Regions from separate parts of the Micromonospora coxensis genome, predicted to be linked through region 1. Evidence: riboswitches for the same ligand, from Rfam matches in the RefSeq annotation. Region 1 holds a riboswitch; each other region holds the start of a gene.

Region 1 (7,649 bases):
CCGGTAACCGGCGGTTCGTCACCGGCGCGCCGCGCCACCCCAACCAGGATGCCGCCCACCGGGCCGCCGTCGCCGACGGCCAGCATCCCTTCGCGGTGATCGTCGGCTGCTCGGACTCCCGCCTCGCCGCCGAGATCATCTTCGACCGGGGCCTGGGTGACCTCTTCGTCGTCCGCACCGCCGGGCACACCGTCGGCTCCGAGGTGCTGGGCAGCGTCGAGTACGCGGTCAGTGTCCTCGGCACCCCCCTGGTGGTGGTGCTCGGCCACGACTCCTGCGGAGCGGTGCAGGCGGCCCGACAGGCGGCCCGCACCGGCGCCACGCCGCCGGGCCACCTGGGCGCCGTGGTCGACGCGGTGACGCCCAGCGTGCGGCGTGCCGCGTCGCAGGGTGTCGACGACGTCGACGGGATCGTGGACATCCACATCGCGCGCACCGTCGAGGCGCTGCTGGACAACTCGGCCGTCCTGGCCGGCGAGGTGGCCGCCGGGCGGTGCGCGGTGGTCGGCCTGTCGTACCGGCTCGCCGCGGGCGAGGCCCGGACGGTGGCCGCGGTGCCCGCCGACGTGCCGGACCGGGCCGGGGACGACCAGGTGGCCGTGGTCGCCCGCTGATCCCCGACACACGACGAGGGCCGCCCCGACCGGGGGCGGCCCTCGTTCCGTACGCGCCGGGCGCTACAGCAGCGACATGTGCACGTGGTCGGTGTGGTTCGACGGTCCGCTGTACGACTTCCAACCCGTCGCCGGGAACCAGATCTGCCGGTTCCAGATGACGTAGTAGATGCCCAGCCGGTCCGCGTTGCGGATCAGGAAGGCGGTGAGGTTGTTGCCGTACATCCGGGTGTCGTTGTTGTGCCAGGGGGCGAAGCCGCTGTTCTGCAGGGACCAGTCGCAGGCCTTGCCCTTCGGGTGCTCCCACGGCCCGCCGGGGCGGTAGCAGCCGGCGAACCGCTTGAAGCCGGCCCGGCGTACCTCCTTGTAGGCGTGCAGGGTGCGCGGCGTGACACAGCCCGAGGTGGTCGGGTCGTCCTCGCTGCACGACTCGGAGCGCCAGCCGCCGTCCGCCGTCCGGCCGGGGGCGATCCGGGCGACCGGGGACGTCGCGTCCACCAGGCCGCCGGTGAAGCCCTTGCCGCCGACGAGCGCGAGGGCCTTCTCCGCCTCCCGGCTCTCCCGGGCCATGTCGTTGGTGAGCTTCTGCTGCTCGCGAACCTCGGCGTCGAGCGCCAGCTTGGCCTGCTCCGCGCGGTTCTTGACGGCGGTCACCTCGGCCAGCTTCTGCCCGTTGACCATGTTCAGCTCGTCCAGGGCGGCCGCGCGTCGGACGAACGAGTCGGGCGCGTCGCTCTCCAGCAGCATCGACACCGCGCCGATCCGGCCGGTCCGGTACGACTGGGCGGCGATCTGGGTGACGTGCGGCTTGAGCGCCTCCAGCTCGTCCTGCGCCCGCCGTACCTCCATGGCGAGTTCGAGCTGGCGCTTCTTCGACTTCTCCAGCTTCGACTTCGCCTTGCTGTACTCGCGGTTGCGCAGCTCGATGACGTCGGTGAGCAACTTGGGCTCGTCGTCCTCCGCGTGCCCGGAGGGGGTGGGGGTCGAGGGGGCGGCAATGGCGGGGGCCGCGCCGGCGAGGATGGCCAGGGCGGCGAGCACGGACACCACCGGAGTCATCCAGCGGCGCAGGGGTGCCGTCACAGTGTTCCCTTCCGTCGACCGCCGACCGGGTTAGCTGACGGGTTCGGGACGGAAGTGGCCCCTACCGCTGTCGCGGATTCACCCCAGGTACCTGGTTCCCCGGCTCGCCTCGCGGCGATTGGGCGGCGGCACCGCAGGCGCCGCTGCGCGCCTTCGGCGGTGACCGGCAGCGAGGTTACCTGACAGTCGTACCGGTGAGCTACGTCCTGAACCCGACTAAAAGCGTTATTTCGTCGTGGCGTTGCGTGACGAGTGACGCGTTCGTCAGGTTCCGGGTCGTCGGCGGTCACGCTGTGGAGTTTCACCATGCGGTGTCCGTGCTCCTTCCGGGGTCGGGCCACCGTGCGGGGGCCGGGGTGGACGGGGTGCCGGGACGGCCCGCGCTCAGCGCCTCCAGCGCGGCGTCCCGGTCGACGGCGGGGCGAGGCTTCGGGGTGGGATCCGGGTCGCGCACCGGGTCGGCCTCCGGAGCGCGGCCGGCGGTGGTGACCAGCGCGGCCAGGCCGGTGGTCAGCGGTACGGCGGCGATCAGCCCCAGCGTCGCCACCGCGCTGCGGACGATCTCCTGGGCCAGGAACTCGCTGGTGAGGATCTGCCCCACCGGCCGGCTGTCGGCGGTCAGCAGGAGCAGCAGCGGCAGCGAGGCGCCGGCGTAGGCGAGCACGATGGTGTTCACCGTGGAGGCGATGTGCGCCCGGCCGACCCGGGTGGCGGCCCGGTAGAGCTGCATCCGGGACAGCCCGGGGTTGGCGTGCGCCAGCTCGGTGACGGTGGCCGCCTGGGTGACCGTGACGTCGTCGAGCACGCCGAGCGAGCCGATGATGATGCCGGCCAGCAGCAGCCCGTGCAGGTCCACGTCGCGCTGGTACATCGACAGCGTGGTGGCCTCCTCGCTGCCGAACCCGGTCAGGTGCGCGGCGGCGGTGGCCAGGCTGCCGAGGACTCCGGTCAGCACCAGGCTGCCGAGGGTGCCGAGGACGGCCACGGACGTCTGCGCGGTGATCCCGTGGGTGAGGTACAGCACCACGAACATGATCAGGGCGGAGCCGGTGATCGCGATCAGCAGCGGCGAGCCGCCGCCGGAGATGCCCGGCACCACGAAGGTGAGGAGGATGGCGAAGCTCGCGGCCAGCCCGGCGAGCGCCGCGAGGCCGCGCAGCCGCCCGAACGCCACGATCGCGGCCGCGAAGAGCGCCACCAGCCAGATCAGCGGTTCCCCCCGCTGGTGCTCGGCGATGTTGTAGCTGCTGGCCGTCGGGTCCGCCGGGTCGGTCAGCTCCACCAGCACGACCTCGTCGCCCACGGCGACGGTCGGTGCGCCCGGGCCGGCCGGCACCGGCGTCTGGACCTGCTGGCCGGCGTCCGGGCCCTGCTCGACCTTGACCGTCACCGTCCCGCACGGGCCGTCGGCCGTGCCGGGCGACCCCTCGGGCGCCTCCGGCGTCGGCGGGCAGGGCTCGGTCACCACCCGGGTCACCGTGCCGTGGTAGCGCGGCACGTCACCGCCGGTGTCCTTCGTCGGCGTGTCCCGCGGCCAGAGCACCAGCGCGACGATCACCGTGAGGACGAACAGCGGCACCACCGTCGCGACGAGGATCCGTCGCACCCCCGGCGGGGTGGACGGAGCGGGACGGGTGTGGTCGGCGCCCATTGCGAGTCTCCCAACGATCCAGAGCGAGGTACGTGTCAGCCGGCTGGTCGGTTCAGCGGATGGTGCCGGATGTCGTCGTCGACGCCCCCGGATCGCCGGGGAGTGCCGGCGTCGTCACGTACCGCGAGCGGACGTCGTGTCCGCCGGGTGGCGACGGGCCGACGACGGGCCCCGGCGCGGTACGCGGGGCGGTCGCGGCGGTGGGCGCAGGCGTCATCGTCGGTGAATGGTAGCCAGGGTGGGTGTCGGCTCGCCCGGTTCGCCCTGCCCGGAGCGCGCCGAAGCGGCATGTTGGAGGCATGGAGCAGCATGCCGGGCACGGTCAGCAGGGCGGGCGACACGGCGGGCACGACAAGCACGCCGGCCACGATCCCGAGATGTTCCGTCGCCGGTTCTGGGTCTGCCTGGTGCTGACCCTGCCGGTGGTGCTCGTCGGCGACATGGTGATGGACTGGTTCGGGTACTCCCTGGAGTTCCCGGGGCGCTCGCTGGTCGGGCCGGTGCTCGGCTCGGTGGTCTTCTGGTGGGGCGGCTGGCCGTTCCTGATCGGGGCCGTCCGCGAGGTGCGCGACCGGGCCCCGGGGATGATGCTGCTGGTCGCGATGGCGATCACGGTGGCGTACGTGGCCTCGCTGGCGACCAGCCTCGGCGCGTTCGACCTGGACTTCTGGTGGGAGCTGGCCGCCCTGGTCACCATCATGCTGCTGGGCCACTGGCAGGAGATGAAGGCCATCGGGCAGGCCCGGGGCGCGCTCGCCGCGCTGGCCGCCCTGCTGCCCGACGACGCCGAGCGGGTCGGCCCGGACGGGGCCGTCGAGCGGGTGCCGGTCGCGGCGCTGAGCGTCGAGGACGTCGTGCTGGTCCGTCCCGGTGGCCGGGTGCCGGCCGACGGGCGGGTCGTCGAGGGCTCGGCCGAGCTGGACGAGTCGATGGTCACCGGGGAGTCCCGGCCGGTGACCCGCGAGGTGGGGGACCGGGTGGTGGCCGGCACCGTCGCCACCGACTCGGCGATCCGGGTCCGTGTCGAGGCCGTCGGCGACCAGACCACGCTGGCCGGGATCCAGCGCCTGGTGGCCCAGGCCCAGCAGTCCGGTGGGCGGGCCCAGGTGCTCGCGGACCGGTTCGCGGCGCTGCTGTTCTACATCGCCACCGCCACCGCCGTGCTGACCGCCGTGGCCTGGTCCGCGCTGGGCGACCGGGACCAGGCGGTGGTGCGGACCGTCACGGTCCTGGTGATCGCCTGCCCGCACGCGCTGGGGCTGGCGATCCCGCTGGTGATCGCGCTCTCCACCGGGATCGCCGCCCGGTCCGGGGTGCTGGTCCGCGACCAGCTCGCGCTGGAGCGGATGCGGACCGTCGACGCGGTGCTCTTCGACAAGACCGGCACGCTGACGAAGGGCGAGCACGTGGTCACCGGGGTGGCCGCCGTGCCGGGCACCAGCGAGGACGAGGTGCTGCGGCTGGCCGCCGGGGTGGAGGCCGAGAGCGAGCACCCGCTGGCCCGGGCGATCGTCACGGCCGCCGCCGACCGTGGCGGCCCGGCCCCGGCCACCGGCTTCCGGTCGCTGCCGGGCCGCGGCGTGCGCGCCGAGATCGACGGTACGGCGTACGCGGTGGGTGGGCCGGCCCACCTGCGCGAGCAGGGGCTGACGCTGCCCGACGCGCTGACCCCGGAGGCCCGCCGCTGGGCGGAGCGCGGGGCGGCGGTGCTGCACCTGGTCCGCCTGCCGGACACCGTCCTCGGTCTGCTCGCCCTCGCCGACGAGGTGCGACCCGAGGCGCGGGAGGCGGTCGTCACGCTGCGCGCCGAGGGGATCCGGACCATCGCGATGATCACCGGGGACGCCCGGCCGGTCGCCGACGCCGTCGCCGCCGACCTCGGGTTCCGCCCGGGTGACGAGGTCTTCGCCGAGGTGCTCCCGGCCGACAAGGACGAGAAGGTGACCGAACTCCAGCGCCGGGGGCTGCGGGTCGCCATGGTCGGCGACGGGGTCAACGACGCGCCGGCGCTGGCCCGGGCGGACGTGGGCATCGCGATCGGGGCCGGCACCGACGTGGCGATCGAGTCGGCCGGGGTGGTGCTCGCCTCCTCCGACCCGCGCGGGGTCGGTGGCGTGGTCCGGCTCTCCCGGGCCGCGTACCGGAAGATGCTGCAGAACCTGGCCTGGGCGGCCGGCTACAACGTGGTGGCGCTGCCGCTGGCGGCCGGCGTGCTGGCCGGGGTCGGGCTGACGCTCGGCCCGGCGCTCGCCGCCGTGCTGATGTCCGGCTCGACGATCGTGGTGGCGCTCAACGCGCAACTGCTGCGGCGGGTACGCCTCTGACTCCGCCCGGGGTCGGTTAGCGTTGTCGGGTGCGGACGGCGACGGTGGCGACGACCGGGTGGTGGACCCGGCTGCTGCTGCTCGTCTGCACCCTGCTCGGACTGGCCGCCATGCACACCATCGGCCACGGCGGGCACGGCTCCGGCCACCCCGACGGCCACGCCGTCGCGCAGGGCCCGGTGCCACCGGCCGGGGCCCACGTCACCGCTGCGGAGGTCCGGGTCGAGCGGCCGGGGACGCCGGCCGTGGCGGGAGCCGCCACCACGACCACCGTCGTGCCGGTGGCCGGTGACGGGTGCCCGGACGACGGCTGCCGGCACGGGGCGGCGCTGCCCGCCGGTGACCCGGACGGTCACCCCGGGGCGTGGGGCGTCTGCCTGGCGGTGCTCGGCACGCTGACGGTGACCCTGCTGCTCGCGGCGCTGCTGCTCCGGTGGGGACGACCGCGCTCCGGCGCCCACCACCCCGCCGGGCGGTGGGTCGGGTCGCGCGCGCCTCCGGGCCGCCCCGTCGGCCTCCGGCTCGCCACGGTGTCGGTGCTGCGCAGATAGGACGCCCCGGCGCGGTTCCGCCGCGCCCGCCGTCCGCTGCGTCCGTCCTGACACCGAAAGGTTCGAATCATGCTCACTCGTACCATCGCGCGCCGTGCCGCCCTGGCCGGCGTCGCCGGCGCCGCCGTCCTCGCCCTCGCCGCCTGCGGCGGCGGCGACCACTCGTCCGACTCCGGCCACGGCATGCCGGGCGCCGGCGCCACCACCGGCGCCGCCTCCGCGAGCGCCGCGGCCGGCTTCGACGACGACGACGTGATGTTCGCGCAGATGATGATCCCGCACCACCAGCAGGCGGTGCAGATGTCCGAGCTGGCCGACGGCCGGGCCCAGGACCCGGAGGTCAAGAAGCTCGCCGCGGAGATCAAGGCGGCGCAGGCCCCGGAGATCGCCACCATGACCGGTTGGCTGAACGCCTGGGGTCGACCGGTGCCGTCCGGCAGCCCGGACACCGGCGGTCACATGGACCACGGCGGCATGTCGGGGATGATGTCCGACGCCGACATGGCGAAGTTGAAGGCCGCCTCCGGCACGGAGTTCGACCGGCAGTTCGTCACCATGATGATCGCCCACCACGAGGGTGCGATCACCATGGCCAAGCAGGAGATCGCCAACGGCGCCAACGCCGAGGCCAAGGCCATGGCGCAGCAGATCGTCACCGCCCAGCAGGGCGAGATCGACGCCATGAACAAGATCCTCGCCCGGCTCTGAGCCACCCGGCCGGGGACGCCCGGGGCCCGCTCACGGGTCCCGGGCGCTCCGCCGTACGGCCCGGGTGGGCCGTCGGCTCGTCGTGGGCGGAGCGGTCAGCCGGCGGTCCGTAGCACGTCCCGGCGTCGGTGGTACTCCTCGTCGTCGATCTCGCCGCGCGCGTAGCGCTCGTCGAGGATCGTCCGCGCGGTGGAGTCCACCGGCGTCCGGGGCTGCTCCCGGGTCAGGCGGTACGCCAGATAACCCAGTCCCGCCAGCACGGCCAGCGCCAGCAGCGTCCAGACCCACATGGCGCCCATCATCGGGCCGTACCCCATCATGGCCGCCCTCCGTCCACGACTCGGGTGGCCGGTCCGGTGCTCCGGTGGCGCCGGTCCCGGTCGCCACCTGCGACGGTAGTCCCGCGCGCCGCCCGGCGGTCGGGCCGAAGGTCCCGACGTGGGCGGTTCAGCCGCGCTTCATCAGGCGGCCGACGGCGGCCATCATCTCGCTGGCCATCTCGTCGGCCCGGCCCTCGGCGGCGCCCTCGTGCATGCAGTGCCGGGCGTGCCCGTCGAGCAGGCCGAGGGCGACCTTGTCCAGCGCGGCCTGGATCGCGGAGATCTGGGTGAGCACGTCGATGCAGTACCGGTCGTCGTCGACCATCTTCTCGATGCCACGGACCTGCCCCTCCACGCGGCGCAGCCGCGCGAGCAGTTGGTCCTTGCTGGCGCTGTAG
Region 2 (7,649 bases), 2.1 Mb from region 1:
TCGCGGTGGCGGCGGAGGAGATCCGCCGGGTCCACCCCGACCTGGAGCTGCCGGTCGCGGTCCGGTCCACCGGCGTGGAGCCGGTGGCGCTGACCGTCCCGGCGGCGGAGCTGGCCGCCGCGACGGTGCGGGCCGCGCAGGCGCTGCTCGGCGAGGTGGAGGGCACCGTCGGCGTGATCACGCCGGTGCCGCGCCGGGACGAGGTGGCCGGCTGGCTGGAGGGGACCGCCAACTCCCGGCTCCAGGTGGTGACCAGCCTCCAGGCCAAGGGCATGGAGTACGACGGGGTGGTGCTGGTCCACCCGGGCGAGATCCGCGCCGAGCCCTCCGGCGTACGCACCCTCTACGTGGCCCTCTCCCGCGCCACCCAACGCCTCACCACCATCGAACCCACCCCCTGACCCCGCCCCCGCACCGCTCCCCTCCCCACCCCCCGGTTGATCATGAAGTTATTGCCCCCGCGCACCGGCGTGTCGTGGCAATAACTTCATGACCATCAAGGGAACGGAGTCACTTGCACACATAGCTATGTGAGCATAGGTTGGGTGTCGGGTTGGTCCGGCGGCGGAGGGTGTGGGCGTGGGCGCAGGTCATGACCACCACGGGTCGGTCGCGAACGCCGCGCACCGCCACCGGGGCCGGCTCTGGACGGCCTTCGCGCTGCTCGCCGCGCTGATGCTGGTCGAGGCGGTGACCGCCGTCGCCACCGGCTCGCTGGCCCTGCTCTCCGACGCCGGGCACATGTTCACCGACGTGCTCGGCATCGGGATGGCCCTGGCGGCGATCACCGCCACCCGGCGGGCCGACCGCGACCCGCAGCGCACCTTCGGCCTCTACCGACTGGAGGTGCTCGCCGCGCTCGCCAACGCGGTGCTGCTCAGCGGCGTCGCGGTCTACGTCCTCATCGAGGCGGTACGCCGCTTCGGCGACCCCCCGGAGGTGAGCACCGGGCCGATGCTGGCGGTGGCCGTGCTGGGGCTGCTCGCCAACGTCGTCGCCTTCGCCCTGCTCCGCGAGGGGGCGCGGGAGAGCATCAACCTGCGCGGGGCGTACCTGGAGGTGCTCGGCGACCTGCTCGGCTCACTCGGCGTCATCGGGGCCGCGCTGCTGATCGCCGGCACCGGCTGGTGGTGGGCCGACCCGGCGGTGGCGGTGGCGATCGCCCTGTTCATCCTGCCCCGCACCTGGCGGCTCGGCCGGGCGGCCGTCCGGATCCTGGTGCAGGCCGCCCCGGAGCACCTCCAGGTGACCGCGGTGCACGACCGGCTGGTCGCCGTCCCCGGCGTGGCCGAGGTGCACGACCTGCACGTCTGGACGCTCACCTCCGGCATGGAGGTGGCCTCGGCGCACCTGACCATGCACCCCGGCGCCGAGGTGGGCGCCGTGCTGGCGGCCGCCCGCAGCGCGCTGCACGAGGACTTCCACATCGAGCACGCCACCCTCCAGATCGAGCCGGGAGCGGCGCCGGGGGCCTGCGGCTCGGTCGAATGGTGATACAAATATCCGGCTATGCGCCTTTTATCAGGCTTCCCTCCCGTACCCTCAGTCACGAACCGGGCATCAGTCACACCAGTACCGGTAGTCTCGGTTCCGGCCTCCGCCAGGCGGCACCCGACGGTGCCGGCGGTGGCCGCCGCCTAAACGCCCGCCAGGGCGTGCCGGGGAACCAGGTACGTGGGGTGCATCCGCGCCAGCGGTAGGGATCTTCCGTCCCGAACCCGTCAGCTAACCCGGTCGGCGGCTGACGGAAGGATTGTGCATGCACGTACGACGTACCACTGTCCGACTGGTGGCGGCGGTCGCCGCCACCCTCGCCCTCGGGGTGTCGTCGGCGCCACCGCCGGTGGCCGCCGCCCCACCCACCACCCGGCTCGCCGCGCCCGGTGACGAGGAGGGCGGCACCCCCGCCCTGCGGGCCCAGCTCGACGCCGCCAGCAAGGGCTGGATCGACGCCAAGGCCGCGCTGGAGCGCTCCACCCGGCGCCAGCAGGAACTCAACAACCAGCTCAAGACCATCGAGTCGGAGCTGGCCACGCGCACCGGCAAGGTCGGCGAGATCGCCGGGGTGGCGTACCGCACCGGGCGGCTCGGCCCCGTCTCGGCGCTGCTCAACAGCACCTCGCCGGAGGGCTTCCTGGACCGGGCCGCCGAGCTGGAGACGGTCGCCAGCAACGAGGACCGCGAACTGCGCAACCTGCTGCGCACCAAGGAGGAGGCCACCCGCACCCGGGCCGCGCTCGACACCGAGATCGTCGAACAACGCAAGCAGATCGCGGTGATGGCCAAGCGCAAGCAGCAGGCCGAACGGGCGCTGGCGGTGGCCGCCGCCGACAAGCCCGCCCCGCGCGCCGACAGCGGCGCCAGCCGGGGCACCTCCACCGCGAACGCCCGGCCGGCGCCGCGCAACTCGGACGGCTCGTGGCCGCCGGAGTCGTGCAGCGTCAACGACCCCACCCCGGCCAACGGCTGCATCACCCCGCGGATGCTCAACGCGCTCCAGCAGAGCAAGGCGGCCGGCTTCACCCGGTACGTCTCCTGCTACCGCCCCAGCGGCTCCGGCGAGCATCCCAAGGGCCGGGCCTGCGACTTCGCCGCGCAGAAGAACGGCTTCGGCGGGGACGCGACCGGCGGCGACCGGACGTACGGCAACAACCTGGCCGCGTACCACGTCCGCAACGCCGACCGGCTCGGTGTGCTCTACGTGATCTGGTACCGGCAGATCTGGCTGCCCAGCAGCGGCTGGAAGTCGTACAGCGGGGCGGGTGGGGACCCGTCCAGCGACCACACCAACCACGTGCACCTGTCGGTGTACTGACCCGTACCGCGTCGCGGGGCCCGTCCGTCTGGACGGGCCCCGCACGTGTGTCCGGTGCCCCGCCCCGGGCGCCGGGGAAGCGGGCGAGCAGCGCGGCGGTCAGCCGGCGACCGGGCCGCCGTCGGCGAGCCGGTCCAGCACCGCGCCGAGCCGGTTGGCCAGCCCCAGGTGCGCGGCACGGGCCTGGCGGAAGGCGTACCCGAACAGCGGCGCCGGGGCGGCCAGGGTGATCTCCACGTCCACCCGCAGCAGGCCGTCCTCCTCCTCCCGGATGCGGGTGCGGTTGCGCACGGTCGTGCCGGGCTGCTGCCGCGCCACCGTGACGATCTCGTCGTCGGTGACCACCAGGACGTCGGCCTGGTACGTGACCGGGAAGCTCAACGGCCCCAGCTCCAGCCGGTCGGTGATCGCGTAGCTGGCCCGCGCGCCGGGACGGGCCGGCAGCTCACGGACCCGGACGATCAACGGGTGCAGCTCACCCTGCCTGGCGAGATCGCTCAACAGCGCCACCGCGTCCGCCCGTGAGCAGCGCGCCTGCACCGTGTAGCTGAACGTCTCCCGCCGGACCACTCCGCCCTCCACTCCTCGTCGGTCGCACGATAGTCCCGTACCGGCGACGGGCTGGCAACGTCGGCGGCGACCGGTCGCGCATGTCGCGGGCGGGGCGGGGAATCCCGCGTCCGGCGACGGCCACGGGAGGCGGACATGGGCGGGTACGGCGGATGAGCGGACACGTGATGGTCTTCGCGCCGACGCCCCGGCTGACGGTGACCGTGGACCAGCCCAGCGACCAGCCGGAGCTGCACCTGCACCCCGGCGGGCAGGGCGTCTGGCAGGCCCGGATGATCATGTCGCTCGGGGTGCCGGTGGTGCTCTGCACCAGCCTGGGCGGCGAGATCGGCGAGGTGCTGGAGCCGCTGCTGCTCACCGAGGGGGTGGACCTGCGGGTGGTCCGCCGCGACTCGACGAGCGGCGGGTACGTGCACGACCGGCGCGACGGCGCCCGGCACGAGATCGTCGACGTGGTCGGCGCGCCGCTGAGCCGGCACGAGCTGGACGAGCTCCACAACCTGTCGCTCGGCGAGGGGCTGCGCGCGCCGGTCAGCGTGCTCAGCGGCCCCAACGAGCCGTCCCTCGTCCCGGCCGACCTCTACCGCCGGTTCGCCGCCGACCTGGGGGCCAACGGCGGCCGGGTGGTGGTGGACCTCTCCGGCCCGCACCTGACGGCGGTGCTCTCCAGCGGCGTCTACTTCCTCAAGGTCAGCCACGAGGAGCTGATCGCCGACGGGCTGGCCGCCGGCGCCGAGGAGGACCAGCTCACCCGGGCCATGTACGACCTGCACGCGGCGGGCGCCGAGAACGTGGTGGTCAGCCGGGCCGCCGAGCCGGCCCTGGCGCTGGTCGACGGGGAGATCTTCGAGGTGGAGATGCCGAGGCTGGAGGCGGCCGACCCGCGCGGCGCGGGCGACTCGATGACCGCCGGGGTGGCCGCCGTGGTCGCCGGCGGCGGCGACATCCGCACCGCGATCCGTACCGGCGCGGCGGCCGGGGCGCTGAACGTCACCCGGCACGGCCTGGGCACCGGCCGCCTGGACACCATCACCGGCCTGGTCGACCGGGTCCGCCTGGTCCCCGCCGACAGCCGCCCGCAGGAGCGCACCACCCCGGACGAGCTGGCCGACCGGGTGGTCGACCGATGACGCTGCGGGTGCTGGTCACCAACGACGACGGGATCGCCGCGCCGGGCATCGAGGCGCTGGCCCGGGCGGCGGCCGACCGGGGTCTGGACGTGGTGGTCGCCGCCCCGCTGGAGGAGGCGAGCGGCACCAGCGCCTCGATGACCGCGGTGGAGCGGGACGGGCACGTGGTGGTCCGCGAGCACCCGCTGCCCGGGCTGCCCGGGGTGCCCGCGTACGGGGTGGGCGGCTCCCCCGGGTTCATCGCGCTGATCGCGGTGCACGGCGCGTTCGGGCCGCCCCCGGCGGTGGTGCTCTCCGGGATCAACCGGGGCGCCAACGCGGGCCGGGCGGTGCTGCACTCCGGCACGGTCGGCGCGGCGTTCACCGCCGCCGCGAACGGCTGCCGCGCCATGGCGGTCTCCCTGGACGTGCTCTCCGCCGGCGAGGCCACCGCCGTGAGCGGCGGCGCCGCCGTCTCCACCGCCGCCCGGGTACGCGACGCGGACCGGCACTGGGCCACCGCCGCGCGGGTGGCGCTGGACCTGCTGCCCCGGCTCACCGCCGGGCCGGTGGAGAGCGTGCTCAACGTCAACGCGCCGGACGTGCCGCACGGCCGGCTGCGCGGGGTGCGCCGGGCCGGCCTGGCCAGCTTCGGTCAGGTGCAGATGACGGTGGCCGAGGCCGGGCACGGCTTCGTGCGGACGTCGCTGGAGGAACCCGGGCAGGCGGTGCAGCCGGGCACGGACCTCGCGCTGCTGGCCGAGGGGTACGCCTCGGTCACCGCGGTACGGGCGGTCGTCGAGGCGGCCGACGTCGACCTCTCCGGGCTGGCCGGGGAGTGACGGGTGCGCGGCTCACGCGCCGGGCAGGACCTCGGGGGTGGCCGCGCCGGCGAAGTACGGCTCCGGAGCGCCGAAGAGGCCGAGCAGGCCGGTCACCCAGAGCTGCCGGTGCACGAACCGGCTCGGCTCGGTGACGACCAGCTTCACGCCGCTGACCTCGGCGGTCTGGAAGCCGGCGACCATCGCGCTGATGCCGACGGAGTCGATGAAGGTGACGAGTCGCATGTTGAGTTCGATCCGGGACGGACGGCCCTTCGCGAGCACCTCGGCGATCGCCTCACGTACCTCGTACGCGGTGTCGACGTCGATCTCCCCTCGAGGAGCGATCTCGATGACACCACCCGGCAGAACCGACTTCACGATCGACAGGCTCACGCGAGCACCTCCACTCGCCCGTTCACGGGCGCCTCATCAGTACGCGGGCCGCGACCGAGAGTATTCCTCTCACGGCCTCGGTCGCCACCCCTCGGGATGAGCAATTCGCGGATCCGGACGGATCGGGCCGTCCTTCGCCGCATTTCTCCTGTTCCTGACCACTTCAACGAGCGACCCGGCGGGGGCGCTCGAACCGTCCCAGGGTAGCCGCCCCGGTCCACTCCGGCCCGCACCCCGACCGGTGGCGGTCCCCGCCGGCCCGTCCGGCCCTGACCACGATCGACGCGCCGCAGGTCGGGTCGGACGCGACACGCGCCCGACGCGCCGCGGGTCACCGTCCTGATTGCCCGGGCCGCCTAGCCTCGGCGGCGAGGGTCCACCACGACGGAAGGACGATCGATGATCAGGAGACTGCTCGGCCTGGCCGGTGTCGGCGCGTTGCTCGCCCTGGTGCTGGCCTGTGGCTTCGGCGGTGGCGGGGACGACGACGATGACGACGACGGCGACGACTTCGCCCGTGGCGTCGCGGTGGTCGCGGTCCGCTGACCGCGCCGCTCGGCACGCAGCCCGGGCGCGGGTTTGGCGCCCGGGCCGACGGGGCACTGGCCTGGCAGGCGGACCGTGACGCGCCGCAGACGTCGACGTGCGAAGTGCCCGCAGACTTCGGCACCCCGAGGAGGTAACCCAGATGTTCGGCAACAACCTGCTGGAGCGCCGCAGCAAGCCGGAACGGATCGCCGACCAGGCCTGGCAGCAGCTCGTCACGACGGTCGGGTCCGCCGGCGACAGCGTCCGCGACGCCGCGAAGTCGGTCCGGGGCGGCAGTCCACTGTCCGACGCGGGCGACCTCGTCGGCTCGGCGGCGGACGAGGCCCGGCGGCGGGCCACCCGCGCCTTCGACGCGCTCGCCGGGCGCCGCCCGGCGCTGCCGTGGACCCTGCTGATCAGCGCCGCGCTGGTCGGCGCCGCGATCGGCTGGGCCGCCGGCACGGCCGCACGGGCCGCCGGCAGTCGGGACGGCCGCAGCGTGGACGACATCGAGTTCGTCGACGTGGACCGGCCCAACTCCCCCGCCGGTCTCGACGGCTGACCGGTCACCCGGACGGCTCCGAGCCCCGGTCGACGGGTTCGTCGGCCGGGGCTCCCTGCCGTCCGTACCGTGGTCGCCCTCGACCCGGCCGGTCCGTACGCCGGGGGCGGGGTGGCGTCCCGGGCGGACGGCGGACGGGCCGCGTCACCGCCGGGCGTCGAGGAGCCGGTCCAGGGTGCCGGCGGCGTTGATCAGCGAGAGGTGGCTGAACGCCTGCGGGAAGTTGCCGACCTGCTCGCCGCTGGGGGCGATCTCCTCCGAGTAGAGGCCGAGGTCGCTGCTGTAGGTGAGCATCTTGTCGAAGGTGAGCCGGGCGTCGTCCAGCCGACCGGACTCGGCGAGGGCCTGGACGTACCAGAACGAGCACATGGTGAAGGTGCCCTCGGCGCCCGGCAACCCGTCCGGGGAGGCGGCCGGGTCGTACCGGTAGACCAGGCTGTCGGAGACCAGTTCCTCGTCCATGGCCCGCAGTGTCGACTGCCACATCGGGTCGGAGGGGGCGACGAACCCGACCGCCGGCATGGCCAGCAGTGACGCGTCCAGCACGTCGGTGGCGTAGTGCTGCACGAACGCCTGCCGCCCCGGATGGAAGCCGCGCGTCATGATCTGCTCGTACGCGGCGTCCCGGGCAGCCGTCCACCGGGTGGTGTCGCCCGGGCGGCCGTGTCGGCCGGCGAGCCGGATGCCGCGGTCGAAGGCCACCCAGGACATCAGCCGGCCGTAGGTGAAGTCCTGCCGCCCGCCCCGGGTCTCCCAGATGCCGTCCTCCGGCTGGTCCCAGTGGTCGCAGAGCCAGTCCAGCACCTTCGTGATGTTGCGCCACTCCTCGTACGAGCCGCGCAGGCCCT
Region 3 (7,649 bases), 3.2 Mb from region 1:
GCCTCACTGCCCCGCGGCGGCGCGACGGACCATCCGCCGGGCCTCGTCGCGCGGCACGCCGGTGGCCCGCAGCAGGTCGTTGGCGGCCGTACGCAGCTGCGACACGACGATCGTGCCGGAGAAGCCCATGTCCTGCCGGCACGCCGCACCGGCTTCCCGCACGGCGGCGAGCACCCGGTCCCGGGCCCGTACCGGCTCCCGGGCGGCGAGGAACTCGCGGTGCAGCAGGCGGACCGCCTCCCCGAAGTGCTCGACCGCGGCGGGCAGCCCGGCGGGCACCGGCTCGCCGTCGCGCAGGGTGGTGCCGATCCGCCGTACCAGCGCCCGGCTGTTGCGGAACGCCCGGTCCATGTGTTCGACCCCCCGGCGGTACGCGGCCAGCGCCCTGCGGCGGCGCCAGCGCACCGGGGAGAAGCGCACCACCTCGTCCGCCGCGCCGACCACCTCGCCGAGCCGGCTCAGCTCCGGCTCGGCGGCCCGCATCCGGTCCAGCACCCGCTCGGCGTCGCGGGCGTCGCCGGTGGCGAGGGCCCGTGCCGAGGCGCTCATCTCCCGGGCGAAGAGGTCCAGCGCGGGGTCGGCGACCCGGCGTACGGTGCGCAGCGGGTTGAGCGGTGCGAGGACCAGCACCACGAACAGTCCGACCGCTCCCCCGACCAGCGCGTTGACCGTCCGGGGCAGCTCCAGGTCGGGGGCGGTGGGGGTGAGCGTGGCGATCAGCACGGCCGTACCGCCGGCCTGGGTCATCAGCGCTCCGCCGCCGCGTACCAGCACCGCGCCGGTGATGGCGAGGAAGACGATCACACCGGTCTGCCACGGACCGGTCCCGAACACGGCGATGAGCAGGTCCCCGACCGCGATGCCGAGGACCACGCCGACGATCAGCTCCACGGTGCGCCGGGTCCGGTTGCCCAGGGCGGCGGCGATCACGCCGACCGCGGCGGCCGGGGCGAAGGTCGGCTCGGGGTTGCCGAGCACCCGCCCGGCCAGCACCCACGCCAGGGCGGCGGCCAGACCGGCCTGGACGGCGACGATCAGGTACGTCTGCAACCGCCGGTAGCTGTCCCGGCCGATGCCCGAGAGCCGGTCACGCAGCGGTCCCGTAGCGTCCGCCGTCCTCTCCGTGAACCGCATGGGCGCGGGTACCCGGCCCGACGGACCTCACACCGGGTACGCCATGGTGCCGGTCAACGCGACCACCCCCGGCAGGCGGGTGTCCTGGCGCAGGAACTGCACCACCACCGGCACCGGAGAGCGCAGCACCAGCCCGTACGGCCGGTCGAGGCGGATCGCCTCCGGATCGATCAGGTCGTTGACGCGGACGTGCCGGATCCGCCGGCCCCCGACGAGGATCCGGTACGGCCCGACCGGGTCGACGTCCTCGTAGTACACGTCCAGTTCCAGTTCGGCCTCGCTGTCGGTGCCGTTGAGGACGCAGAGCTCGTCGAATCCGGTGAACTGCGGCTCCGGGCCGTGCCCGGGGAAGGGGATGTGTCCGCCGGGGACGACCCAGACCAGCGCGCCGACGTCCGCCATCACGCCTCCTCCAGCAGCCGTGCCAGGTCGGGGGTGAGCAGGACCCCGTCCGGGTCGAGCCGCCGCCGTACCTGCTGGAAGTCGTCCCAGCGCGGGTAGAGCGGGCGCAGCTCGCGCGCGGTCAGCCAGTGCTTCTTGCCCCAGTGCGGCCGTCCGCCGTACTGCCGGAAGACCGCCTCCATGTCCCGGAAGTACTCCTCGTACGGCAGGGTGGTGTTCTGCAGGCAGGCGATGGTGGTGGTCGGCCGACCGTAGGCGTTGCTGAGCCAGATGTCGTCCGGCGCGATGCTGCGCACCAGCACCCGCCACGCCGCGACCCGGCGGTGGCGGTCCTTCACCCGGCGGCGGACCTCGGCGAAGCAGGCCGGGAACGCTTCCGACGGCAGCATGTACTCGATCTCCTCGAAGCGCAGCTCCCGGTGCCGGGGGATGGTGCGGTGGGTGGGTCCCACCCGTACCTCCCGGGGCGCGGCCCACGGCGCGGACTCCGGGACCCGGGGCGCGGCCCACGGTCGCCCCCGCCCCGGCCCGTCCTCCCGGTTCATCGTGCGGATCTGGGTCAGGTCGCTGCGCGGGTACCAGTAGAAGTCCATGTTGCGGTTGGTGTGCTGCAACTCGGCCAGGTGGTCCAGCGTCCAGTCGACGGGCGCGCACCAGGCCCGACGGCGCAGGTCGAAGCAGGGCTGCACGTCGAGGGTGAGCTGGGTGACCACGCCCAGGGCGCCCAGGGACAACCGCACCGCCGGCAGCAGGTCCGGGTTGCTCGTCGCCGACACCTCCAGCACGTCGCCGGCGCCGGTGACCAGTCGTACGCCGGCGACCTGGGTGCACAGGTTGCCGAAGCCCAGGCCGGTGCCGTGGGTGCCGGTGGCGGTCGCCCCGGCGATCGACTGGTAGTCCACGTCGCCGAGGTTGTCCATGGCCAGGCCGGCCTCGTAGAGCCCTTCCCCCAGCTCCTTGAGCTTCGTGCCGGCGCCGACCGTGGCGAGGTCACCGTCGTCGTGCAGGACGCCGGCGAGGCGGTCCAGGCTGACCAGGATCCCGTCGGTACGCACCAGCGGGCTCGACGAATGACCGGAGCCGACCGGGCGGATCTTCGTCCCGGACTCCCGGGCGCGCGCCACCAGACGGCGGACCGCGTCCTCGTCGGCGGGCTCGGCGTACTCGGCCGGGGTGAAGGCGAGGCTGCCGGACCAGTTGACGAATTCCCCTGCCACGCGACCTCCTCCCCGCCGGACGGGCGGCTTACCCGTCGCCGGGCCGGGTAGTCGCCCGTGACGGCGGACCGAGCGGGGGTGGCGATGGATCAGGCGTGGTGGGTCGTCCTCGCGGTGCTGGCCTGGTTGGCGATCGGCCTGGTCACCGCGGCGGTGTTCGTCACCCGGGGCGGGCACCGCAACCTGCTGTGGTACCTGGTCGGTGGACTGCTCGGCCCGATCTTCGTGCCCATCGCCCTGGAGCGCGGCCGGGCCGGCACCCGGCGGGTGGACGTGCGCTCCCGCCCGCCCTCGGCCCGGGGCGACGGGCTGCGGGTGCTGGTGGGGCTGGACGGCTCGGCGGACTCCGACCGGGCCCTGCGCACCGCCGTGCGGGCGCTCGGCGGCACGGCCGGCGATCTGGTCCTCGTCGCCGTGACCAGCCCGGACCTGATCGACGTCGAGGCCGCCGAGGAGGACCGACGGGCCCGGCGCATGCTCGACGAGCGGGTCGCGGCGCTGCCGGCCGGGCTGCCCGCGCCGAGCACGGAGATCGTCGCCGGTCATCCGGTGGACGCGCTGCTGGCGGTCGCCGACGCCCGCGACGTCGACCTGCTCGTCGTCGGCCGGGCCGGGCACGGGCTCGGTGAGCGGCTGCTCGGCAGCGTCGCCGAGGAGTTGGCCCATCGTTCCCCTCGTCCGGTCCTGCTCGGCGGCCTGCCCGGGTGAGGCGTGCCCGTCGACGCGGCACGCGCCGGCGGACGGCGACGCCCGGCCGGTGCGGGACCGGCCGGGCGTCGGTGGTGCGGGGTGGTGCGTCAGAGGCTGAGCTTCTGGCCCGGGAAGATCAGACCCGGGTCGGCGCCGACGACGCGCCGGTTGCGCTCGTACAGCGCCTGCCAGCCGCCGGCCAGGTTCTTCGCCTCGGCGATCTGCGACAGGGTGTCGCCGGTGCGCACCACGTAGGTGTCGCCGCCGGCCGCCGGGGCGCTGCGCTGCTGGCCGCGCTGCTCGGTACGCGTCGACCGCTCGGTGGTGGCCTTGGCCGTCCGGCGCGGCTCGGAGCGCCGCTCCGACTTCTGCGACTTCTGCGACTTCTCCGACTTGGTGGCGTAGCTCTTCGTCGAGCCGCCCTTCTTGCCACAGGTCGGCCAGGCGCCGATGCCCTGGCCGTCGAGCACCTTCTCGGCGATCGCGATCTGCTCGCCGCGACTGGCCAGGTCCGCCCGGGAGGCGTACTTCTTGCCGCCGTAGCCGGCCCAGGTGCTCTGGGAGAACTGGAGGCCACCGTAGTAGCCGTTGCCGGTGTTGATGCTCCAGTTGCCACCGGACTCGCACTGGGCGATCGCGTCCCAGTTGACGCTGGCGGCGCTGGCCGGGGAGGCCGGCGCCAGCACGGCGGCGACCCCGGTGACCGCGCCGACGGCGAGCGTGCCGACGGCGACGCGGCGCGAGCTGACCCGTCGGTGACGGGCGACGTATGCAGTTGCCATGTGTGATCCTCCACGCCGACGAGGTGAGCTGTCGGGTTCGGGCCGAGGAGCCCGGCCGCCGTGGCGGCTTCACCCCGAGGTGACGTGCACCGAGGAACGTGTGGGTCCCCCGCTCCATGCCCAGGTGACAAGGTCCGTGGCCGGCGGCATGGATTAGGCGTTACCGACCCCGGTTGCCCGCGATCGCGGACGAGAACGACGTTAGGAACCGTTTCGGGGATTTGCCCACTTCTTGAGAGGTTCTTCACCCGGTCAGGCGAGGGCTCGCGGCCCCCGGTTGCGGACCTCGTGCAGCCGTGCACAATGCCCGGTCAACTCGGATCCCGCTGCCCCAGCCCGAGGGCCGCGGTCCGCCCGTCGCAGGTGAGTTCTCCCGGCTGCATGAGGACAGTGGGCGGTCGCCACACCTCGACCCGGTCACCGACCACTCTGGCCAGCAGGCACGAGCCGCGTCGGCCCTCGCGCAGCGCCAGGCCCACGGCGCCGTCGACGGTCGCCACGTCCCGCCGTACCCGGGGATCGAGGCGCAGCCGGTCGACGGCCGCCCCGACGGACCGCTCGGTGGCCGCCGGGCCGGTCGGCAGCGAGCGGCGCAGCCGCTCGTCGGTGCCCGACGGCAGGCTCGGCGCGGGACGCGGGGTGATCGGCGCGGTGGGCGGGCAGTCCACCTCGGTCACCGGATCGACCCGGTCGTCCGGCCGGTACCCGAGCCGGTGACAGAGCGTCACCTCGGCGCGCGCGGACTCGGACCCGTTCCAGTCCAGGACGAGCGCCTCGCCACGGACCCGGACCACCAGCGACACCCCGTCGCCGTCCTGCCGGGTGGTGCCGTCGAGGCTCATCAGGTCGACACCCTCACGCCCGGTGACCAGCCGGCCGAACTCGTCGGCCTCCCAGGGACGGTCCCGTGCGATCGCAGCGGTCACCTCGGTCAGCCGGGCCCGGGCCTGCTCCTGCGCCTGGCGCCGGGCGTCCGCCTCGTGGTCGCCGGCCACGCAGCCCGTGAGCAGCGCCGCCAGCACCACCGCGCCGACGATCCCGACGTTGCCCCGTACCGTCCGCATGAGCGCATTGTGCCCGCCCGGCGCCAGACGCGGCATCGGCCGGACGCGGACGGCCCGGGGGCGGACGCGAGGTCCGGCCCCGGGCCACGTCCGGTTCAGAGGGTACGGGCCAGCCGGTCGGCCAGCACCCGCGCGAACCGGGCCGGATCGGCGAGGTCGCCGCCCTCGGCGAGCAGCGCCATGCCGTGGAGCAGTTCGGCGGTCTCGGTCAGCGCCGGGTCGGCGGCGTCGCGCTCGTACGCGGCGCGCAGCCCGGTGACCAGCGGGTGGGTCGGGTTGAGTTCCAGGATGCGCTTGACCGCCGGCACCTCCTGCCCCATCGCCCGGTACATCTTCTCCAGCGTCGGGGTGATGTCGTGCGCGTCGCCGACGATGCAGGCCGGCGAGGTGGTCAGCCGGGAGGAGAGGCGGACCTCCTTCACCGTGTCGGCGAGCGCGCCGCCGAGGAAGGTGAGCAGGTCGGCGTACTCCTTGGCCTGGCGTTCCCGTTCGGTGCCGGCCTCCTCGCGCTCCTGCTCGGAGTCGAGGTCGACCTGACCCTTGGCGATCGAGCGCAGCGGCTTGCCGTCGAACTCGCCGACCCGCTCGACCCAGACCTCGTCGACCGGGTCGGTGAGCAGCAGCACCTCGTAGCCCTTGGCCCGGAACGCCTCCATGTGCGGCGAGTTCTCCAGCGTCGCCCGGCTCTCGCCGGTGGCGTAGTAGATCTCGCCCTGGCCCTCCTTCATCCGCGCGACGTAGTCGTGCAGGCTGGTGAGCTCGGCGGCGTCGTGGGTGGACTCGACGGAGACGACGTCGAGGATCGCCGCGGTGTTGTCCGGGTCCTCCAGCAGACCCTCCTTGACCACCCGGCCGAACTCGGACCAGAAGCTGCGGTAGCCCTCGGCGTGCGCGGTGCGCATCTCCTTGACCGTGGCGAGCACCTTGCGCACCAGCCGGCGACGGACCACCTGGATCTGCCGGTCCTGCTGCAGGATCTCCCGGGAGATGTTGAGCGACAGGTCGTGCGCGTCCACCACGCCCTTGACGAAGCGCAGGTAGCTGGGCATCAGCGCGGCGCAGTCGTCCATCACGAAGACCCGCTTGACGTAGAGCTGGACGCCCCGGCGGCCGTCGGCCATGTAGAGGTCGAACGGCGCGTGCGAGGGGATGAAGAGCAGCGCCTCGTACTCGAAGACGCCCTCGCCGCGCATGTGGATGGTCTCCAGCGGGTCGGCCCAGTCGTGGCTGACGTGCCGGTAGAAGTCGCGGTACTCCTCCTCGGCGACCTCGTCGCGCGGGCGGGCCCAGAGCGCCTTCATCGAGTTGAGCGTGGCCGGCTCGGCCTCGGGAGTGACCAGCCGGATGGGCCAGGCGATGAAGTCGGAGTACTTCTTGACGATCTCGCGGATCCTGGCGTGGTCGGTGTAGTCGTGCAGGTTGTCCTCACTGTCGACCGGCTTGAGGTGCACGGTGACGGTGGTGCCCTGCGGCGCGTCGTCGACGGTCTCCACCACGTACGTGCCCTCGCCGGTGGACTCCCAGCGGGTGCCCTCGGTCTGCCCGGCGCGACGGGTGACCAGGCTGACCCGGTCGGCGACCATGAAGGTGGAGTAGAAGCCGACGCCGAACTGGCCGATCAGCTCCTGGCTGGCGGCCTCCTTGGACTCCTTGAGCTTGCGCAGCAGCTCGGCGGTGCCGGAGCGGGCGATGGTGCCGATCAGCGAGACGACGTCCTCGCGGGACATCCCGATGCCGTTGTCGCGCACGGTCAGCGTCCGCGCCTCGGGGTCCGTGGAGATCTCGACGTGCAGGTCCGAGGTGTCGACGTCGAGGTCCTTGTCGACCAGCGACTCCAGCCGCAGCTTGTCCAGCGCGTCGGAGGCGTTGGAGACGAGTTCGCGCAGGAAGACGTCCTTGTGCGAGTAGATGGAGTGCACCATCAACTGCAGCAACTGACGCGTCTCGGCCTGGAACTCCAACGTCTCGGTCCGGCTGCTCACACCAACCTCCTCATCCCGGTGGTTCCGGTCCCCTCTGGGATCCGCGCAAAGGATACGAGCCGCCGTGGCGGTCCGGTCACGCCCGGTCGTCACCCGGGCCGGCGGGCCATCAGGAACGCCTGCGGGGTCGGCTCCGGGCGTCCCTGCCACTGCTCGGGCTCCCGGCACGCCCGGACCCGCACCTGCAGCCCGGCGGCCTCCAGCAGGGCGGCGACCCGCTCGGGGCGGCGGCGGTGGAAGACGAGGTCGACCTCGTGGCCCCAGGCGTCGGTGCGGTGCACCGGCTCGTCGCCGACCTGGAAGGCGAGCAGCGCCTGCCCGCCGGGGGCGAGGACCCGGTGGAACCCGGCGAGCGCCTCGGGCAGCCGGTCGTCGGGC
Region 4 (7,649 bases), 1.4 Mb from region 1:
GGCCGCCTCGTCCCGGGTGGCGAACCAGGTCACCGGGCGTCGGGCCAGCTCACCGGCCTTGTCCAGCTCGGCCGGGGACCACACCGCCTTGATGCCGAGCCCGACGACCGCGTCGACCGGCAGCCCACCGGCGCGGGCGGCCAGCGCCAGCGCGACCACGCCGCCGAGGGAGTGACCGAGCAGCACCAGCCGCCGTGGCGACCGGTCGCCGAGCCGGGCGAGCCCGTCGGCGACCCGGTCGGCCAGGCCGGTGAAGGAGTACCGCGGCAGCGGTGGGGCGTACCCGTGGCCGGCCAGGTCGGGCGCCAGCCAGCGACCGGCCCAGCGCTGCTGGAGCAGCGGCGCCCAGGGCAGCCACACCTCGCCGGTCGCGCCCATGCCGTGCAGCAGCACGAGGACCCGTCCGGATCCCGCGTCGTCGTCCATGCGCCGCAGTGTGCCATCGCCGGGACAGCCGGCGCGAGTGCCGCAGACGCCCGACCCCGCACGCCCGGCCGTCGCCCCGCAGGGACCACCCGTGCACGAAGATGACGATAGAGTTCGATCTTCCGTGGGGTGGGGCGGCCACCCCCGCGAACCGGACGGGAGCGTGCCGTGCGTTCGAGGCACTGGACAGCGTCGATGGCAGCACTCGCGGTGGTCGCGTCCACCGCACTCACGGGCGGGTCGGTCATGGCGAAGGCCACCGCCCCGGACAGCGGCGTGGCGGCGGCGGGCGGCGTCCTGCGGGTCTACAACAACAACATCGAGAACCTCGTGATCAACAACCCGGACGGCACCTGCACCCGGGTCTCCGGGCCGGACCACCTGACCTCGATGCTGGTGGACGACGCCGGCCGGCCGGCCACCGCGGGGGTGGCCGCGCCGGACATCCTGATCGTGCAGCAGGTGCGCGGGACCGGGCAGGCCGAGGCGTACGCCGACCAGTTGTCGGCCAAGTTCGGCTACCCGGCCGGCACCTACGGGGCGATCGTGGCGTGGAGCGACCCCGAGCCGTGGGGGTCCAGCCACCACTGCAGCGACCAGAGCCTCGGTGACCTGAAGAAGAAGCAGACCAACGCCATCATCTGGAACACCCGCACGCTCAGCCTCGCCGACGGCGACATCTCCAAGTACTGGAGCGCGGGCTGGTTGAAGCCGGGCACGGCGTACGCCGGCGGCGCCGGCTGCACCCTCTACAAGCCGCCGAACAACGACACCGGCACCACCAACTACTACAAGTGGAAGCGCACCAGCGCCATCGCGGCCCGCTTCACCATCAAGGCGACCGGCACCTCGGTGTTCGCGGCCACCATGCACCTGCCGCAGGAGAACCGGCAGAACGCCTGCGCGGGCGACGGCTACACCGGGATCGCCGGCACCGGCATCCACCTCGGCGCGGACGCCACCAGCCTGATGAACGCCTCGACGATCCGGGTGGTGGGGATCGACGCCAACCGGACCGGCATCGCGGCGGGCACGCTGGGCGGGTACGGCATGACCGGCTACGGCGCGACGGCCACGCACGGCTCCAGCAAGATCGACTACCTCTTCGTCCGGGGCAGCGTGCAGTCGTCCCCCGTCGACCACACGGTGACCGGGACGAAGTCCAACCACCGGGCCCTGTACGCCTTCGTCACGTACTGACGCCGTCGCACGCGCACCGGGCGCCGGTCCCCTTCCGGGGGCCGGCGCCCGTGGCGTACGTGCGGGGATCAGGCGGAGTAACCGCGGGTGGCGATCCAGTTCGCGAGGTCGGTCGTGCTCAGCCAGTACTCCGGCAGGTTCGGGTCCGCCGAGTCGGCGATCCGGACCAGCTCACCGCCGTCGCGGTAGCCGACCACCGCCACGTAGTGGCCGCCCGGGAAGGAGTGCCAGCCGCCGTCGGTGTCGGTGACCGTGCCGGCCACGTTGGCCACCACGCCCCGCTCGGCGGTGACCGCGGCGACGATGTCGGCCCGGAGCCGGTCGATCTGGGCCGCGCTCGGGGTGCCGGCGAACATCCGGGTCCGGTACGGGTCGCCCTTGACGACCTGGTTCAGCACCCGGGTGGTGTCCTGCGCTGAGTTGGTGCCCATCTCGGTGGTGCCCAGCGGCCCGGCCAGCTCGTCCTGGGTCCGCTCGATGCCGGCCGCGCTGAGCGCGTTGCGCACCGCCGCCGGGCCGCAGGTGTAGTAGGTGAACTGGGCCTCGTAGTCGTAGTCGAGGATCTTCGACGACGGGGGCTTCGGGGCCGCCTTGCGGGTCACGTCCGGGTCGGCCTTGGCCTTCGTGGGGCTGGCCGCCGGGGTGGCGCTCGCCGAGGGCGAGGGGCTGGCCGCCGGGGTGGTGGCGACGCGGGCCTGGGCGCGGGTGGCCACGTCGGCCAGGCGCGGAGCGGCCTCGGCGACGGCGGCCGGGGTCTGCTGGCGGGCCGGCGACTCGTCGGCGCCGACGAACAGCGCACCGGTGCCGGTGGCCAGCAGGAGGGCGGCGGCGGAGCCGGCGACGACCTGGTACGGGCGCTCGGTGGCCAGGCGCCGCAACTGCCGCTTCAGGTGGTGATTCAACGTGTCCTCCACGGTACGAGGGCGGGAGCGGCACGCCGGACCGGCGCGTGACGGGACGTCACGCGCGGAACGGGATCTCGGGCCGCTCGGCGGGGGGAGCGCCCGGGCGTGGCCGGGCGTCGGGGCGGATGCCGGATGTCAGGACGCGACGGCGCGACCTATCGGCGGATGCACCCCGGTACCGAGGCAGGGATGGCGTGGTGCTGCACGAGGATGGAACTCCTTCCGATGCCGCCGACCGGGTTAGCTGACGGATTCGGGCGGGAAGATCGCCCTACCACGGGCCGTGGCCCGCGGATTCACCCCAGTGGTGCATGGGTCCCCGGTTCGTGGAATCCACGATTGAGCGGGTCGACACGGCGTCGCCTTGTGCGATCGGGAACCGCGCCGGACCGAGGTGACACTACTGGCCGGTATGCGCCGCGCCAAGCGCTGCGAGCTGCGTAAACGTGATCAAGGCGAGCAATTTCCGGGGCAGTCGCACACTGACGTCACTCAATGGGACGAGCGGTTTTCCGGGAACCGACGGGCGACAACCGGACAGCCGTGGCGACACGTCCCCGATTCGCCGCCACCACTGTCACGCCCTGTCACGCACGTCCGGTTCCCGCCGGCCGTGACCGGGCTCACCGAAATCCCGGTAACGATTTCGGCGCGGTCCGCCGCTCACCCGACCCGGGCCGGTCGCCACCGTGCCGCCGAGGCCGCGCGCGGCGCCGTCGCGGCGGCCCGGGACGCGGCGGGCGCCCGGCCGGGGCGCGACCGCTGCGCCGCCGCGTACGCCTCGACGGCGAGGGCACGGGCGGCGTCGGCCGCCAGTTCGGCGTCGCGCCAGGCCGACCGCTCCCGGGCGGCCGCCCGCCGGTAGGCGTCCCGCCGGCTGTCGCGTACCGCCCGGGCGAGCAGCACCTCCTGCTCGACCGGGTGCCGCCGGGGATCCCAGCCGTCGCGGTGGGCGAAGACGTCCCGCAGCCGCTCCACCGGCAGTTCGCCCCGCCAGTGGGCGGCCACCGCCGCCTGGTGCAGCCAGCGCTCCCGGGCGGCGTACTCGGCCGGGGTACGCGGGGTGCGCGGGGTGGGCAGCGCGTTGGCGACGGCGAACCGGCGGGCGGCGGCCTCCGCCTCGTCGTACGCCGACCAGGCCCGGTCCACCTCCTCCTGGGCGGCCAGCCACACCTCGCGCCGGCGGCGGGCGGTCTGCGCCGCGCCGGACGCGGCGACGGCGACCTCCTCGGCGTACCGGCGCAGGTCGGCCGCGTCGACGGCGGCCTCGGCCGGGGTCGGCCCGCCGGGCGTCGCCTCCTCGGCCGGGCGGTCCCGCTCGGGGCGGGCCACCAGCACGGTGAGCACGGTCAGGGCGAGCACGAGCAGCGCCGACCAGATGGCGGCGGCGGTCGGGACCTCGATCAGGAACTGGTAGAGGACGGTGTTCACGGTGCGGCACCTCCCGGGGAGCGGGACGCGGAAGAGGAGCCCGCACGCGCCACGGACGAGAGGGCCAGGGGCGCGTACGGGGGGTGAGGTCGGAGAGCGTGGTCGCGGGTCGCCCCCGCGCGGCGGTCAGCCGGCGGGCGGGGCGCGCGGGCCGGCCCCGGACGGGGTCGGCCCGCTCGGGACGGGCGGCGCGTCGGGCCGCGGGGCGGGCAGGGCGTCCGGCGCGACGGCCGCCTCGGCGGCGCAGGGCGCGGCCGGCGGGGCGTCGGCGAGGGCCTCCGGCGCACCCGGGACGCTCCCGGCGGGCGCGACGACCGGCGACGCGCACCCGGCGGTCACGACGGCGGGCCGGGCGGGAACCACCCGGTCGGCGGACGGCGGCGGGCCGGCACGGAAGCCGGACGCGGACGACGGCGGGCCGGCGAGGAACGCGGGGGCGGACGGGACCACGGCGGACCGCTGGGGCACCTCGTCCGGTACGACGGAGCCGCCGAGGGAGAGCGCGACGGCCACGGCGAGGCCGGTCAGCAGGCGGGAACTCCAGCACGCGACCCACCACAGAGGACTGGTGAGCGCGACCGGGAGCACGGCCCCACGCTACCGCCGATGCCACCGGCGCGCAGCGCCGCCGGGCGTGTCGTGGCACCTCGACGACCCTGGCGCGGCGGCCGGCGTGGCACGGGCGTGGGGAGCCACCGGGCGCGGTCGGCGCGCCAAGCGGTTGCCGACCGGGCGGATGCCGACGGCGAGCAGTCCGGACGGTGCCCGTCGGTCGGCCCCCGGCGGGCGGTCGCGGCGCGCGGGCCGCGCGGCGGGCGCTGCGGGTGACGGTGGGCCACGGCGGCCGCACCGGCCACCGTGGACACCGTTCAGGCCGGGTCGCGCCGGTGCGCGTACTCGACGGGTCGGCCGGCGGACGACTCGCCGGCGGCCGGACGCGGCGACGGGGCGGGCACGGACCGGGGCCGGGCGGTGGCGTCCTCCCGCGCGGCCGGCATCGCGGCGCCGCCCGGACCGGCGACGGCGGCGGGCGACGGACCACCGAGAGCGACGGTGGCCGGCGACCCGGCGGAGACGACCGGGTCCGGCGACCCGGCGGAGACGACCCCGTCCGGCGACCCGGCGGGGGCGACAGTGGCCGGCGGGCCGGCGGGAGCCGGGCGGCGGCGGGGCGCGAGGCGGCGCATCATCGGCGTCTCGACCCAGCGGTGCATCAGCCCGGCGAGCAGCAGGTTGACCGCCAGGAAGCCGAGCACCACCAGCGGCCCCCACCAGCCGGGCAGCCCGACCCCGAGGTACCCGGCGGCCCGCAGCACGGTGACCATCACCAGCACGTGCACCAGGTAGAAGGCGAAGGACACCTCACCGAGCCAGACCAGCCGGGGATGCCGCCACGGCGAGCGCCGGCCGCGCACGTCGGCGTCCGCGGCGGCGGCGATCACCAGGACGTACGCGGCGGAGAGGATGGCCGCCCACAGTTCGGCCCGGATCCACTGCCCCGCGACCACCCAGGTGGCCACGAAGATGACGCTGGCCAGCGGCAGCGCCGGCCCGCGCCACCGGCCGCGCCGCAGCAGCTCGGCGGCGGCCACGCCCAGCCAGAACTCGGTCGAGCGGACCAGCGGGAAGATCTGGGTGAACCACCAGGTGCTCTCCTTCGGCACCAGGAGCTGCCCCGGCCAGAGCGCCACGATCACCAGCGGCACCGCCACCACCACCGCCCAGAGCAGGCCGGCGGGGGCCCGGCGCAGCGCCGGCAGCACCAGCGGCAGGCAGAGGTAGAAGAACAGCTCGCAGGAGAGCGACCAGCTCACCGAGTTGATGCTGTAGAAGTAGCCCGGCGTCGGGTCCCACGCCTGCACGAGGAAGAGGTTCTCCAGGGCCGCGCGGGGCACCACCGGGTCGGCGAACCACCACATCACCAGCAGGGCCGCCGCCCAGGTCAGCACATGGTTCGGGTAGATCTTGGCGAGCCGCCGCCGCCAGAAGTCGCGCCGCCGCTCGCCGTCGCGGGCCGACCAGACCAGCACGAAGCCGCTGAGGATGAAGAAGAACTGCACCCCGGACAGCCCGAGGGTGAACAGCCCGTCGACCACCGCCTTGGCGTCGGGGTCGCCGACGATCCGCATGGTGCCGGCGTGGTAGCCGAAGACCAGCATCGCGGCCACCCAGCGCAGCCCGGTCAGCGACGGCAACCGGCTCGCCGGCACGGTGGCGGCGGGGGCGCCGCCGTCGGCACGGATCAACAACACCTACGTCCCTCCTCGGCCGCGTCGTCGCCACGGCCAGGACGACGTCCACCACGGTCCCGGGTGGGGACCGCCGCCGGGCACCCTACCCGCTCGTCACGGGCGGGCACATCGCTCCGGTACGCCGACGGGCCGGCCCCCGCGCTCGGAGGCCGACCCGCGTACGGCGGTGCGGATCAGACGGTGGCCATCACGTTGAGGATCCAGTCCCGGCTCTCCGGGACGGTCGCGTAGAAGGCCTGGTTGTCGCAGTTGGCACTGTTGACCGCCGACAGCACGCCCACCTGGTAGCGCAGCCCGTCGACCAGCTTGAACAGCGGGCCGCCCGAGTCACCGAAGCAGACGTCACCGTTGAGGCCCGTGGTCCGGATGCCCCGGCCGCCGTAGTAGTCGGTGTCGTCGATCGACTGCACGTACTGGGTCGCCCGTCGAAGGGTGGTCGACGGGGCGCAGCCGGCGCAGGTACGACCCCAGCCGAAGACGTAGGTGGTGGCGCCGACCTTGGTGGTGGCGGTGGGCAGCCGCACCGGCTGGGCGTTGGCCGACCGGTTCAGCTTGAGCATGGCGATGTCGTGGCTGGTCCGCACCCGCGAGGTGGAGATGTAGACGACGCCGCCCCCGCTGTTCCAGTAGATGCTCTTGACCCGGACCGAGAGGCGGGAGTCCGCGATCCGGCCGTTGCCGTCGTACAGGCAGTGCTTCGCGGTCAGCACCCAGTAGTTGCTGACGATCGAGCCGCTGCACTGGTAGCGGCCGTCCACCATCAGGGCGGCCAGGCCGTCCGCGTCGGACTGGAGCTCGCCGCCGACGATGGGCTGCGGCGCGGCCGAGGCCGGCCCGGTGAGCCCCGCGGTGAGCGACAGCCCGGCGAGCAGCGCGACGAGCGCGCGCGCCCACCGCCCCCGGGTGCGGTGCAAGGAGATCCCCCGTGCCATGTGCTACCTCCATCGAGGTCGACAATTTTCACGATCATCCATGTTTGACGATCGTCCCGCCGCCCCATCCCGTCGACGGTGGGTCACCAGCCGTGTTCGCCCTGCTGATCGCCGGGATGGTCGGATCCGCCACTTCCCACATGCCGGGACACGCCGTGCGGACGGGTCGTTAACCTGCCGGCCGGACGCTGTTCAGTGAAGCCATCTCTGCCGGATACGTCAGGTTCCGTGCCCGTCCACCCGGGTGCACCAGGGTGGCGGCGTGGTCAACCAGCCCGCGCCCGTCCCGCTGCTCAGCGTCGTCGTGCCCGTCCACGGGGTCGAGGCGTACCTGCACCAGTGCCTCGACTCGATCCGCACGGACGTCCCGGCGGGTGAGCGGGACGCGGTCGAGATCGTCGCCGTCGACGACGCCTCGCCGGACCGCTGCGGTGAGCTGCTGCGCGCGTACGCCGCCACCCACCCCGGGGTCCGCACGGTGCACCTGAGCAGCAACGTCGGCC

Evidence for each region. A riboswitch is a leader RNA that binds a small molecule or an ion and turns the genes downstream of it on or off. The one in region 1 is predicted to bind cyclic di-AMP.
Region 2: another riboswitch for cyclic di-AMP. It lies ahead of GA0070614_RS08770 (coiled-coil domain-containing protein); the one in region 1 lies ahead of GA0070614_RS18790 (coiled-coil domain-containing protein).
Region 3: another riboswitch for cyclic di-AMP. It lies ahead of GA0070614_RS03990 (LysM peptidoglycan-binding domain-containing protein); the one in region 1 lies ahead of GA0070614_RS18790 (coiled-coil domain-containing protein).
Region 4: another riboswitch for cyclic di-AMP. It lies ahead of GA0070614_RS25050 (C39 family peptidase); the one in region 1 lies ahead of GA0070614_RS18790 (coiled-coil domain-containing protein).

The regions. Positions count from the first base shown of each region.
Region 1 covers NZ_LT607753.1:4,106,954-4,114,602, forward strand. Annotated here, with positions in the region: gene GA0070614_RS18785 (carbonic anhydrase) at 1-614, shown strand, start outside; gene GA0070614_RS18790 (coiled-coil domain-containing protein) at 678-1,697, opposite strand; cyclic di-AMP (ydaO/yuaA leader) riboswitch at 1,702-1,832, opposite strand; gene GA0070614_RS18795 (YibE/F family protein) at 1,999-3,348, opposite strand; gene GA0070614_RS18800 (heavy metal translocating P-type ATPase) at 3,648-5,672, shown strand; gene GA0070614_RS18805 (hypothetical protein) at 5,702-6,223, shown strand; gene GA0070614_RS18810 (DUF305 domain-containing protein) at 6,293-6,931, shown strand; gene GA0070614_RS18815 (SHOCT domain-containing protein) at 7,027-7,251, opposite strand; gene GA0070614_RS18820 (metal-sensitive transcriptional regulator) at 7,379-7,649, opposite strand, start outside.
Region 2 covers NZ_LT607753.1:1,984,282-1,991,930, forward strand. Annotated here, with positions in the region: gene GA0070614_RS08760 (HelD family protein) at 1-401, shown strand, start outside; gene GA0070614_RS08765 (cation diffusion facilitator family transporter) at 574-1,494, shown strand; cyclic di-AMP (ydaO/yuaA leader) riboswitch at 1,625-1,756, shown strand; gene GA0070614_RS08770 (coiled-coil domain-containing protein) at 1,760-2,815, shown strand; gene GA0070614_RS08775 (hypothetical protein) at 2,915-3,385, opposite strand; gene GA0070614_RS08780 (PfkB family carbohydrate kinase) at 3,538-4,515, shown strand; gene surE (5'/3'-nucleotidase SurE) at 4,512-5,336, shown strand; gene GA0070614_RS08790 (STAS domain-containing protein) at 5,349-5,711, opposite strand; gene GA0070614_RS30165 (hypothetical protein) at 6,111-6,257, shown strand; gene GA0070614_RS08795 (hypothetical protein) at 6,400-6,801, shown strand; gene GA0070614_RS08800 (glycoside hydrolase family 15 protein) at 6,946-7,649, opposite strand, start outside.
Region 3 covers NZ_LT607753.1:899,604-907,252, forward strand. Annotated here, with positions in the region: gene GA0070614_RS03970 (FUSC family protein) at 4-1,134, opposite strand; gene GA0070614_RS03975 (sensory rhodopsin transducer) at 1,162-1,536, opposite strand; gene GA0070614_RS03980 (D-arabinono-1,4-lactone oxidase) at 1,536-2,753, opposite strand; gene GA0070614_RS03985 (universal stress protein) at 2,838-3,461, shown strand; gene GA0070614_RS03990 (LysM peptidoglycan-binding domain-containing protein) at 3,551-4,225, opposite strand; cyclic di-AMP (ydaO/yuaA leader) riboswitch at 4,224-4,395, opposite strand; gene GA0070614_RS03995 (hypothetical protein) at 4,537-5,289, opposite strand; gene htpG (molecular chaperone HtpG) at 5,385-7,271, opposite strand; gene GA0070614_RS04005 (class I SAM-dependent DNA methyltransferase) at 7,361-7,649, opposite strand, start outside.
Region 4 covers NZ_LT607753.1:5,483,280-5,490,928, reverse strand. Annotated here, with positions in the region: gene GA0070614_RS25060 (alpha/beta fold hydrolase) at 1-426, opposite strand, end outside; gene GA0070614_RS25055 (hypothetical protein) at 622-1,626, shown strand; gene GA0070614_RS25050 (C39 family peptidase) at 1,695-2,528, opposite strand; cyclic di-AMP (ydaO/yuaA leader) riboswitch at 2,746-2,887, opposite strand; gene GA0070614_RS31470 (hypothetical protein) at 3,195-3,962, opposite strand; gene GA0070614_RS25040 (hypothetical protein) at 4,089-4,550, opposite strand; gene GA0070614_RS25035 (acyltransferase family protein) at 4,832-6,214, opposite strand; gene GA0070614_RS25030 (S1 family peptidase) at 6,388-7,146, opposite strand; gene GA0070614_RS25025 (glycosyltransferase family 2 protein) at 7,409-7,649, shown strand, end outside.